One region of the Gottschalkia acidurici 9a genome, then DNA from elsewhere that is predicted to be linked to it. Evidence: riboswitches for the same ligand, from Rfam matches in the RefSeq annotation. Region 1 holds a riboswitch; each other region holds the start of a gene.
What was found. Region 1 has a riboswitch for thiamine pyrophosphate ahead of thiW (energy coupling factor transporter S component ThiW). Riboswitches for the same ligand answer to the same signal wherever they lie in the genome.
Positions count from the first base shown of each region.

Region 2: linked by a shared signal. The riboswitch ahead of thiC (phosphomethylpyrimidine synthase ThiC) and the one ahead of thiW (energy coupling factor transporter S component ThiW) in region 1 are both predicted to bind thiamine pyrophosphate.
Region 3: linked by a shared signal. The riboswitch ahead of thiS (sulfur carrier protein ThiS) and the one ahead of thiW (energy coupling factor transporter S component ThiW) in region 1 are both predicted to bind thiamine pyrophosphate.

Region 1 is NC_018664.1:1,841,775-1,845,058, reverse strand. Features, by position in the region: gene thiM (hydroxyethylthiazole kinase) at 1-132, opposite strand, end outside; gene thiD (bifunctional hydroxymethylpyrimidine kinase/phosphomethylpyrimidine kinase) at 113-931, opposite strand; gene thiW (energy coupling factor transporter S component ThiW) at 935-1,429, opposite strand; TPP riboswitch at 1,568-1,678, opposite strand; partial or broken gene sdaAB (L-serine ammonia-lyase, iron-sulfur-dependent subunit beta) at 1,944-2,348, shown strand; gene sdaAA (L-serine ammonia-lyase, iron-sulfur-dependent, subunit alpha) at 2,388-3,275, shown strand.
Region 2 is NC_018664.1:606,395-609,678, forward strand. Features, by position in the region: gene pyrE (orotate phosphoribosyltransferase) at 1-331, opposite strand, end outside; gene thiC (phosphomethylpyrimidine synthase ThiC) at 343-1,650, opposite strand; TPP riboswitch at 1,785-1,881, opposite strand; gene CURI_RS14905 (2'-5' RNA ligase family protein) at 2,113-2,307, shown strand; gene CURI_RS14910 (2'-5' RNA ligase family protein) at 2,347-2,580, shown strand; gene CURI_RS02785 (phosphoglycerate dehydrogenase) at 2,634-3,284, shown strand, end outside.
Region 3 is NC_018664.1:1,261,704-1,264,987, reverse strand. Features, by position in the region: gene CURI_RS05920 (MalY/PatB family protein) at 1-68, opposite strand, end outside; gene CURI_RS05915 (O-acetylhomoserine aminocarboxypropyltransferase/cysteine synthase family protein) at 86-1,363, opposite strand; SAM riboswitch class I at 1,438-1,541, opposite strand; TPP riboswitch at 1,718-1,818, shown strand; gene thiS (sulfur carrier protein ThiS) at 1,942-2,142, shown strand; gene CURI_RS05905 (thiazole synthase) at 2,147-2,917, shown strand; gene thiH (2-iminoacetate synthase ThiH) at 2,939-3,284, shown strand, end outside.

The sequences.
Region 1 (3,284 bases):
CATTACAGGAGAACCGCCTATAGCTAAAACTATATTTGCACAATCATTTGCAGTTACATAATTTGTAATATGGTGAACTAGAGGATTGTTATTTCTAACTTCTAATAGGAGCTTACTGACTTCTATCTTCATCTAAAATACCAGCTTTCTTATATAGACTATAAAAATGATTAGTAGGGCCAACACCTTTACCTATATCTAAAGAATGCTCTATTGCTAAACTTATATAGCTTTTCGCATTTCTAACTGAAGATATTATATCGTGCCCTAGAGCTAAGTTAGACGCTATAGAAGACGACAGTGTACATCCAGTTCCATGAGTGTTTTTAGTATCTATTCTTTCACCATGAAACAAATAAAACTCATTTCCATCAAACAATATGTCTGTAGCATCGTCTTCTAAATGACCACCCTTTATTAACACATTTTTACAACCAAAAGAATGCATTATTTTAGCTGCTTTTTTCATATCTTGTATATTATTAATCTCCATACCAGTTATAGCCGTAGCCTCTGGAAGATTAGGAGTAACTACTGTAGCAATAGGAAGAAGATTTTCTATTAAAGCTTTTTTAGCTTCAGGACTAAGTAAGTCAAATCCACTTTTAGAAATCATAACGGGATCTATCACTATATTACTAGGATTATATTCTCTTAATTTTTTTGAAATAGCCTTAATCGTAGGAACCTTAGACACCATTCCAACTTTAACTGCATCTACTTCTATATCTTCAAATATTACTTTAATCTGACCTTCTATAATATCATCTGTAATATCTTGTATTCCAAAAACCCCCTGTGTATTTTGAACAGTTATAGCAGTTATAACACTCATCCCATATACACCATGTGCTGAGAAGGTCTTTAAATCTGCTTGAATACCAGCTCCACCAGAACAATCAGATCCAGCTATAGTTAAAACATTTTTCATAATTTATACCCCCTTGAAATTTAGAAATTTATTTTTTGATAATAGAACTTTTAAAACCACATATGCAATTATACTTCCAACTACAGTACTCATCATAAAAGGTGTTATAAAGAAGAATACAGAAACATTTTGACCAAGTATAAAAGTAGATATAGGATATGCTATTAGTGCACCTAGGACACCTGTACCCAAGACTTCGCCAATTAATGCCCCACCTAAAGACCTGGTATATTTAAAAGCTAAACCTGATAGAAACGCACCTACCATACTGCCAGGAAATGCAAGTAGAGAGCCTGTACCCCATGAGACTCTAATAAGAGATGTTATGAATGCATTTATTACTGCATAAAATGGTCCTAAAGTTACCCCACAAACAACGTTTATTATGTGCTGAACAGGAAAACATTTAGATGGTCCAATAGGAATATATATTAGATTGGAACTAAGTGCTCCTATTGCAATAAGTAGTGAAGATAAAACTAATTTTCTTGTTTTCAAAAAAACTCCCTCCTTTATTTTATAAGCAAATAAAAAACTCCTTAAAGATATAGAGCAGATGATCCTATACCTAAAGGAGTTTAATGACAAACATAAATATAATAGTCTAAAGTATATTTATATAAAATAGACTTCCGCATGTTTTGTTATTTATTTTCCTACGCTGGTATTATCCAGATCAGGTATAAGGGTCAAAGACTTAGGGGTCTTTTTCTCAGCCGACCATATTCAGCTCCCCATATTAATAGTTTATATAAATTTTAACATTAAGAAAGATGTAAATCAAGCAAACTGAAAAATATATATAATATAGAAAAATAATATTAATTTAGTATAAAGAATAAAGGCAATATATTAGTTAGTAAAAGCAAGAACTGTGTGATATAATCTAATCGGAAGACATGAAATAAAGATACATAAATACGGTTGGAAGATGTTGAAATTAGTTATATATTATGATAAAATTTTAACTTGGTATGAGTAAAAATATAAAGGACAAGGAGAGAGCACAAGAATGAGAGAGTATAGTGTATTCGATATACTTGGACCTATAATGATAGGACCGTCAAGTTCACACACAGCAGGAGCAGCTAGATTAGGTAAAGAGGCTAGAAATATAGTTGGGGATGATTTTAAAGCTATAAAATTTTACTTACATGGCTCTTTTGCTGAAACTTATAAAGGTCACGGAACTGATAGAGCACTAGTAGCTGGAGCTCTAGGAATGGAACCAGATGATGAGAAACTTAGAGATGCTTTAAATATAGCTAAAGAAAAAGGCATAGATATTGAATTTATACCTACGGATTTAGGAGAAGACAAGCACCCTAATACAGTTAAGATGATATTTACGAAGAATGATGGAAGTGAAGTAGAAGTATTAGGATCATCTATAGGTGGGGGAAATATACAAATATTATAATACTAAAATAAAAACTCTTTAGGAGGTCAATAGATAATGTTTAACTTTAGATATGGACATGAGTTAATTGAATTAACTAAAAAGCATAACAAAAAAATATCAGAAATTACAATAGAGAGAGAAATCGAATTATACGGATTAACTAGAGAACAAGTAATAGATAGAATGAAAGCTAACTTAGAAGTTATGAGATCTTCTGCTACAAAGGGATTGAACGAAGAGGTTAAAAGTGTTGGTGGAATTATAGGTGGAGATGCTAAAAGAGTTATGGACTACATTAAGTCAGGTAAGAAAACTCTTTGTGGAGATACAGTTAATAAAGCAGCTGCAATGGCTTTATCATCATCAGAAGTAAATGCTTCTATGGGAAAAATATGTGCTTCAGCAACGGCAGGATCGTGTGGAATAGTACCGGCTGCTGTATTGACAGCTGCAGAAGTATACGGATCAACTGAAGAAGAAATAATAAATGCACTATTTACAGCTTCAGGAGTAGGTATAATAATAGCTACTAACGCAACTGTTTCAGGTGCAGAAGGTGGATGTCAGGCTGAGTGTGGAGCTGCTGCTGCAATGGCTGCTGCTGCGATGGTAGAAATGGCTGGAGGTACACCAGAACAAGGATTACATGCAGGAGCTGCTGCCATTAAAAATATATTAGGACTTGTTTGTGACCCAATAGCAGGACTAGTTGAAGCACCATGTGCTAAGCGTAACTCATCAGGAGTTGTAAATGCTATGATATCAACAGACCTTGCAATGGCTGGAGTAAAAAGCGTAATTCCATTTGATGAAGTTGTAGAAGCTATGTATGAAGTGGGTAAATCATTACCAATGGAATTAAGAGAAACAGCACTTGGTGGAGTTGCTGCTACTAAAACTGGTAAAGAATTAGAAAGAAAAATATTTGGTGATAGAAACTAATAAGAAGAA
Region 2 (3,284 bases), 1.2 Mb from region 1:
TTTTTTGACTATTCTTAATTTCAAAATCTTTTCCTAAAGTCATTTTTCCAGATACTTTTTCTATATATATCATAGGTTTATTTAGTTGCCTTGCTAACTCGTATGATATTAAAATACCACCTATTGCAGGGCCAAGAATAATATCGAAATTTAAATTAGAATTTTTAATTTTCTTTGCAACTATTTCTATAAACTCCATAGATTTATCAGGGTACTGTAGCAATCTTGCACATTGTATATATATATCACTATGTTTTCCTGATGGTAGTACAAAGTGTCCTCTTTGGAATGCTCCGAATTTTTGTAGAACTTTTAATATATCACTCTTCATAAAACTTTAGACTAATCTCTTAAAATATTAATATCTTCGCCATTTAATATCTTTTTCATATTTCTCATTGAACACATCTTTCCACACATAGTACAGCTATCTTCATGCTCTGGTGTTGACTCCGCTCTATATCTTCTAGCTTTTTCAGGATCTATAGAAAGCTCAAACATCTTTTCCCAATCTAGATCTGCTCTAGCTTTACTCATTTCATTGTCCCAATCTCTAGCACCTTTTATTCCATTTGCAATATCTGCTGCATGAGCTGCTATTTTACTAGCTATAATACCTTCTTTCATATCATCTAAATTAGGCAGTCTTAAATGTTCGGCTGGAGTTACATAGCATAAAAAATCTGCACCGTTAGATGCTGCAATTGCTCCACCTATAGCACTAGTTATATGATCGTACCCTGGAGTTATATCTGTAACTAGGGGCCCAAGTACATAGAACGGTGCTCCATGACACAATCTTTTTTCCAACATCATATTTCCTGCTATTTCATTTATAGCCATATGTCCTGGTCCTTCTATCATAACTTGTACATTTTTTTCCCAAGCTCTTTTTGTGAGCTCTCCTAATACTATAAGCTCTTCTACCTGAGATGCATCTGTAGAGTCTGCTATACTACCAGGTCTACAAGCATCGCCTAAACTTAGTGTTACATCGTACTTCTCACATATGTCTAATACTTTATCAAAATATTCATAAAAAGGATTTTCTTTCTTGTTAAGTTCCATCCAAGCAAACAATAGGCTTCCACCTCTTGATACTATATGTGTAATTCTTTTGTTCTTTTTAAATCTTTCAGCTGTAGCTTTATTTATTCCAGCATGAATAGTCATAAAATCTACACCATCTTTAGCGTGTTTTTCTACCACATTTAAGAATTCCTTCTCACTTATGTCCTGTAGTTCTTTATCATAAAACCCTACAGCATCATAAATAGGAACTGTACCTATCATGGCTTTTGAATAGTCTATAAGTCTTTGTCTAAACTCTTCTGTCTTTCCAAATGAGCTTAAATCCATTATTGCTTCTGCTTTTAGCTCTATAGATTTTTTTACCTTCTTCATCTCCAAGTCAATATTTTGACAATCTTTAGATATACCTAAGTTTACATTAACTTTAGTTTTAAGTCCTTGCCCTATTCCTTCTGGATCTAAACTTTTATGATTTTTGTTGGCAGGTATTACTACCTTACCCTCTGCAATTAATTCTCTTAGTGTTTCTAAATCCATTTGCTCCTTTTCAGCTACTATTTTCATTTCTTTAGTTAATATTCCTTTTTTAGCAGCATCCATTTGTGTTGTATAACTCATTTTATCTTCCCCCTATATTATTAAAATAAAAAAAGGCTTACCGTAGTGGTAAGCCTTTTGATTTGTTATAGACGAGTTTAATTGTATAGAAATTGTAATAAATCTTATATTTTCTATATAAATACTTTTATCGTTTATAAAATGAAAAGCTTCCCTACGATGGTACTAACCACATCAGGTTCAAAGGGTCAGGACTTAACCTTCTCAGCAAAAGCTCCCCTAGCTATATTTTCTATTTTTTATATTATCAAACTAATTATATCATAGCTTAACTATCTATACTAGGTAATTACTAAATCTTTGACGAGTACTTTATGTTTTAATATAAGCTGAATAGGAGCATCAAATGTGGATAATATTAAAGATAAAAGAGGTGATTATAATTGTCCAAATTACTTATTAATGATATTAAAAGAGTTTTCATTGCAATAGAATTTACAGAAAGCATAAAAGATTTTCTACATGGAATCTAAAAGAGGTAGCTTTACTAGTAAAGAAAACTTTCACTTAACTCTTAAATTTATTAGAGAAGTAAAAATATCTGATATAGAAAAAATAGAAGGATGCATTGATAGAGCATCTTTAAACCAAAGAAGCTTTCAATTAAAGTTAGATAAAATAGGTCAATTTTTAAGAGGAAACAAATCTGTAGTTTAGGTTGGGCTAAAATTAAATAACGATCTAGAAAAAATACATTTGAGCTTAGAGTCATTACTTGAGAAAATAGGAATTAAAAAAGAAAAAAGGAGCTTTACATCTCACATTACTCTTGGAAGACAGGTAGTATTAAATGAAGAATTTCATAAGTTAAAGGAAAAGAGCAACATAGATAGCGTAGATATAATAGTAGATAAAATTTTTTGGATGGAGAGTACTAGAATAAATGATGAACTAAAATATATACCTATTTATGTAAAGAGATTTACTTAAAACATCCTTAATGATAAAGTATTGTTAGAATCAAAAAAAAGGAGACTTTAAATATGAAAAAAGTATTACTTACATATGGATTCGAAGATGGAAAGATGGAAGAAAGAAAGTCTATCTTAGAAGATTTAGGATATAAGGTATATTACGAGGATGAATCCACATTTGAATATAAGAGCTATATGAAAGATATAGATGCATTGATGTGTCATAGCGTGTTTAAAAAGGCTGATATTAATGATTTTCCTTCTCTCAAATGGATTCAATTAACTAGCATGGGGTTTGAGCAAGTTCCTAAAGAAGAAGTATTAAAAAGAAATATAACTGTTACTAATAATAAAGGCGGGTATAGCATACCTATGGGTGAATGGGTAGTGCTTAATATTTTAGAGCTTATAAAGAATAGAAAAAGTGCTTATCAAAATCAGATGAATAAAAGATGGTATATGGACTTTTCGGTGAAAGAAGTATATAGAAAAAAGATAGCTTTTATAGGGACTGGAGACATAGCAAAAGAGTCTGTTAAGAGACTAAGTGGTTTCGGAGTAGATATATTAGGAGTCAACACAGATGGAAGAGATATAAATGGATTTGATAAATGCTTTTCAATTGATGATATAGACGATGTTTTAAAAGAAAGTGACATAGTAGTCATATGCTTACCTAATACTGATAAAACTAAACATCTTTTTAATAAAGAAAGATTA
Region 3 (3,284 bases), 580 kb from region 1:
CCATCCCATTTGTTTGAATAAGTTCCCATTCTATCTATTACTTCATCAAAGTTATATTTCTTACTCATTAAAATCTCCCTTTCCTTTATATATTCTTTAATGCATTTTCTAAGTCTTCTATCAAGTCGTCTACATTTTCTATACCAACTGACATTCTTATAAGATCTGGTGAAACACCTGCTACTATTTGTTCTTCTTCCGTTAATTGTTGATGTGTAGTTGATGCTGCATGTATTATAAGTGACTTAGCATCTCCTACATTTGCTAAATGTGAAAATATCTCTACAGATTCTATTAATTTTTTACTTGCCTCATATCCACCTTTAAGTCCAAAAGCAAATATACTTCCTGATCCTTTAGGCAAATATTTTTTAGCTATTTCATGATATTTATTTGTTTTAAGTGCAGGATATTTCACCCATGCTACTTTTTCATGATTTTCTAAATATTCAGCTATTTTTTTTGCATTCTCTACGTGTCTTTCCATTCTAAGCGAAAGAGTCTCTATTCCCTGTAAAATTAGAAATCCATTAAACGGAGATAGACAGGCTCCTATGTCACTCATAAGTGTATTTCTTGTTCTTGTAATATAAGCAGTTTCTCCGAACTGCTCGTAGAACTTTACTCCTTTAAATCTATCTTGTGCTTCTGTAAGCTGAGGGAATTTTCCGTTATCCCAATTGAATTTTCCACTATCAATTAGTATCCCGCCTATGCTAGTTCCATGACCTCCTAAAAATTTAGTAAGTGAATGAACTACTATGTCTGCTCCAAATTCTATCGGTCTACAAAGATAAGGTGTAGCAAATGTATTATCTACTATTAGTGGTACTTTATTTTCATGTGATATATTAGCTATTTCTTCTATATCAGATACATTTATTTCTGGATTTCCTATAGTTTCTATGAATACTGCTTTAGTTTTATCTGTTATTACTCCCCTAAGCTCATCTAAATTGTCAGGATTAAAATACTTAACATTTATACCAAGGTCTTTAAAAGTATAATTAAAAAGAGTTACTGTCCCTCCGTATAAAGTTGATGATGCTACTATCTCATCCCCCGCCTTTGCTAGACCTAATATTGCATAAGTTATAGCTGCCATTCCAGATGACGTTACTAATGTAGATAATCCACCTTCTAACTGTGCTAATCTATTTCCTAATATCTCAAACACAGGATTTCTAGTTCTAGAGTAAGCATATCCGAATTTTTTTAATGCAAAAATATCTGCAGCGTCTTCTGTATCATCAAATAAATAAGATGCTGTTTGATAAATTGGTACTGCTCTAGATTTAGCTTCTCTATCTATAGTTTGCCCTCCATGAAGTTGTATAGTTTCAAATCGTAATTTTTTGTCCATTTACCTAGCCTCCTAATTTTCTATAATAAAAAATCTTCCTACTATTGTTCAGTAGGAAGATAATCTTCTGTTTCGTCTTATCTATCAGGATCCTACCTGCTGGATGTAGCACCTTCAAGAAATTCTCTTGGGTTGCTGGGCTTCACAGGGCCAGTCCCTCCACCTCTCTGGATAAGAATATTTTATTATCAAATATGTACCATATATTATAGATTATTATATAGTCTTAATAATATTCTGTCAACTTTATTTTTTATAATTCTTATAGGTATTATAGAGATTACTTTTTATATCTTTACAAAAATAAAATAATAAACTATAATTGTGTTAAATCATATAAAGAAAAATATAATAACATCGAGCTAGGGGAGCCTTTTGGCTGAGAAGGTTTAAAAACCTGACCCTTTGAACCTGATATGGTTAGAACCATCGTAGGAAAGCTTATATTTAGTTTACTTTATAATAGTAGATTATTTTTGCTATATATTATTTTGCATACTATAAGGCTTACCTAGAGGTAAGCCTTTTTTGTATTCTCAACAGTATTAAAGAGTTTTATTTAGAAGGTGGTGATATAAATGAACATTTTTATAAATGGTCAGAAAGAAGTTATAGAAGAAAGTATAACTCTTTTAGATTATTTAATATCCAAAGGACTTTATCCAAATAATGTAGTGGTTGAATATAATCTTAATGTACTTAGAAGTGAAGATTGGGCTAATACAGTATTAAAAGAAAATGATAGCTTAGAAGTTTTAAGCTTTGTAGGAGGAGGTTGATAATATGTCCGATAAACTAATAATTGGTGGAAAAGAGTTTAGTAGTAGATTGCTTGTTGGAACTGGTAAATATTCTTCCGATAAGCTTATTCCACAAGTCTTGGAAAAATCTAAATCTGAAATCATTACGGTTGCTTTAAGAAGAGTAAATTTTAGTTCTGATTCAGAAAATATACTAAGTTACATACCTAAAGGTATCCAACTTCTCCCTAATACATCTGGAGCAAGAAATGCTGAAGAAGCAATACGAATAGCTAGACTTGCAAGGGCAACAGGATGTGGAGATTGGATTAAAATAGAAGTTATTTCAGACAATAAATATCTTCTTCCTGATGGATATGAAACTATAAAGGCTACTGAAGTTCTAGCATCTGAAGGATTCGTAGTCCTTCCATATATAAGTCCAGATCTTATGGTGGCAAAAGAGCTTGTTAATGTAGGGGCTGCTACTGTTATGCCTTTAGGTTCTCCTATCGGATCAAATAGAGGTATACAGACTAGAGAGCTAATTAGAATACTCATAGATGAAATACCTATTCCAGTAATTGTAGATGCAGGTATAGGTAAGCCCTCTGATGCTTGTGAAGCTATGGAAATGGGTGCTGATGCTTGCCTTTTAAATACAGCTATAGCTTCATCTAATGACCCTATACTTATGGCTCAAGCTTTTGGTAGTGCGGTTGAAGCTGGAAGAAAGGCTTACCTTGCAGGACTTGGAGAAGTAAATATAACAGCAAGTGCATCTTCTCCACTTACAGGTTTTTTAAACGAATAATTTGATAAAGAAGGTTATATTATGAGTTTTTATAGTATTTGTTCTAAATACAAGGACTTCAATTTAGAAAGTTTTAATAAGCAAATTACTAAAAATGATATAAGGAAAATCTTAAAGAAAAGTAAGTTAAATTCTATGGACTTCTTAGCATTACTCTCTCCAACAGCAGAATATTTTCTTGAGGATATGGCTCAGCTATCACATAAACTTACAGTTCAGCAGTTCGGAAAGACTATACTTATGTATACTCCTATGTATTTAGCCAATTATTGTACAAATCAATGTGTCTATTGTGGGTTTAATGCAGTAAATAGTATAGGTAGAAATCAATTAACATTTGAAGAGGTTGAAAAAGAGTCGAAATTAA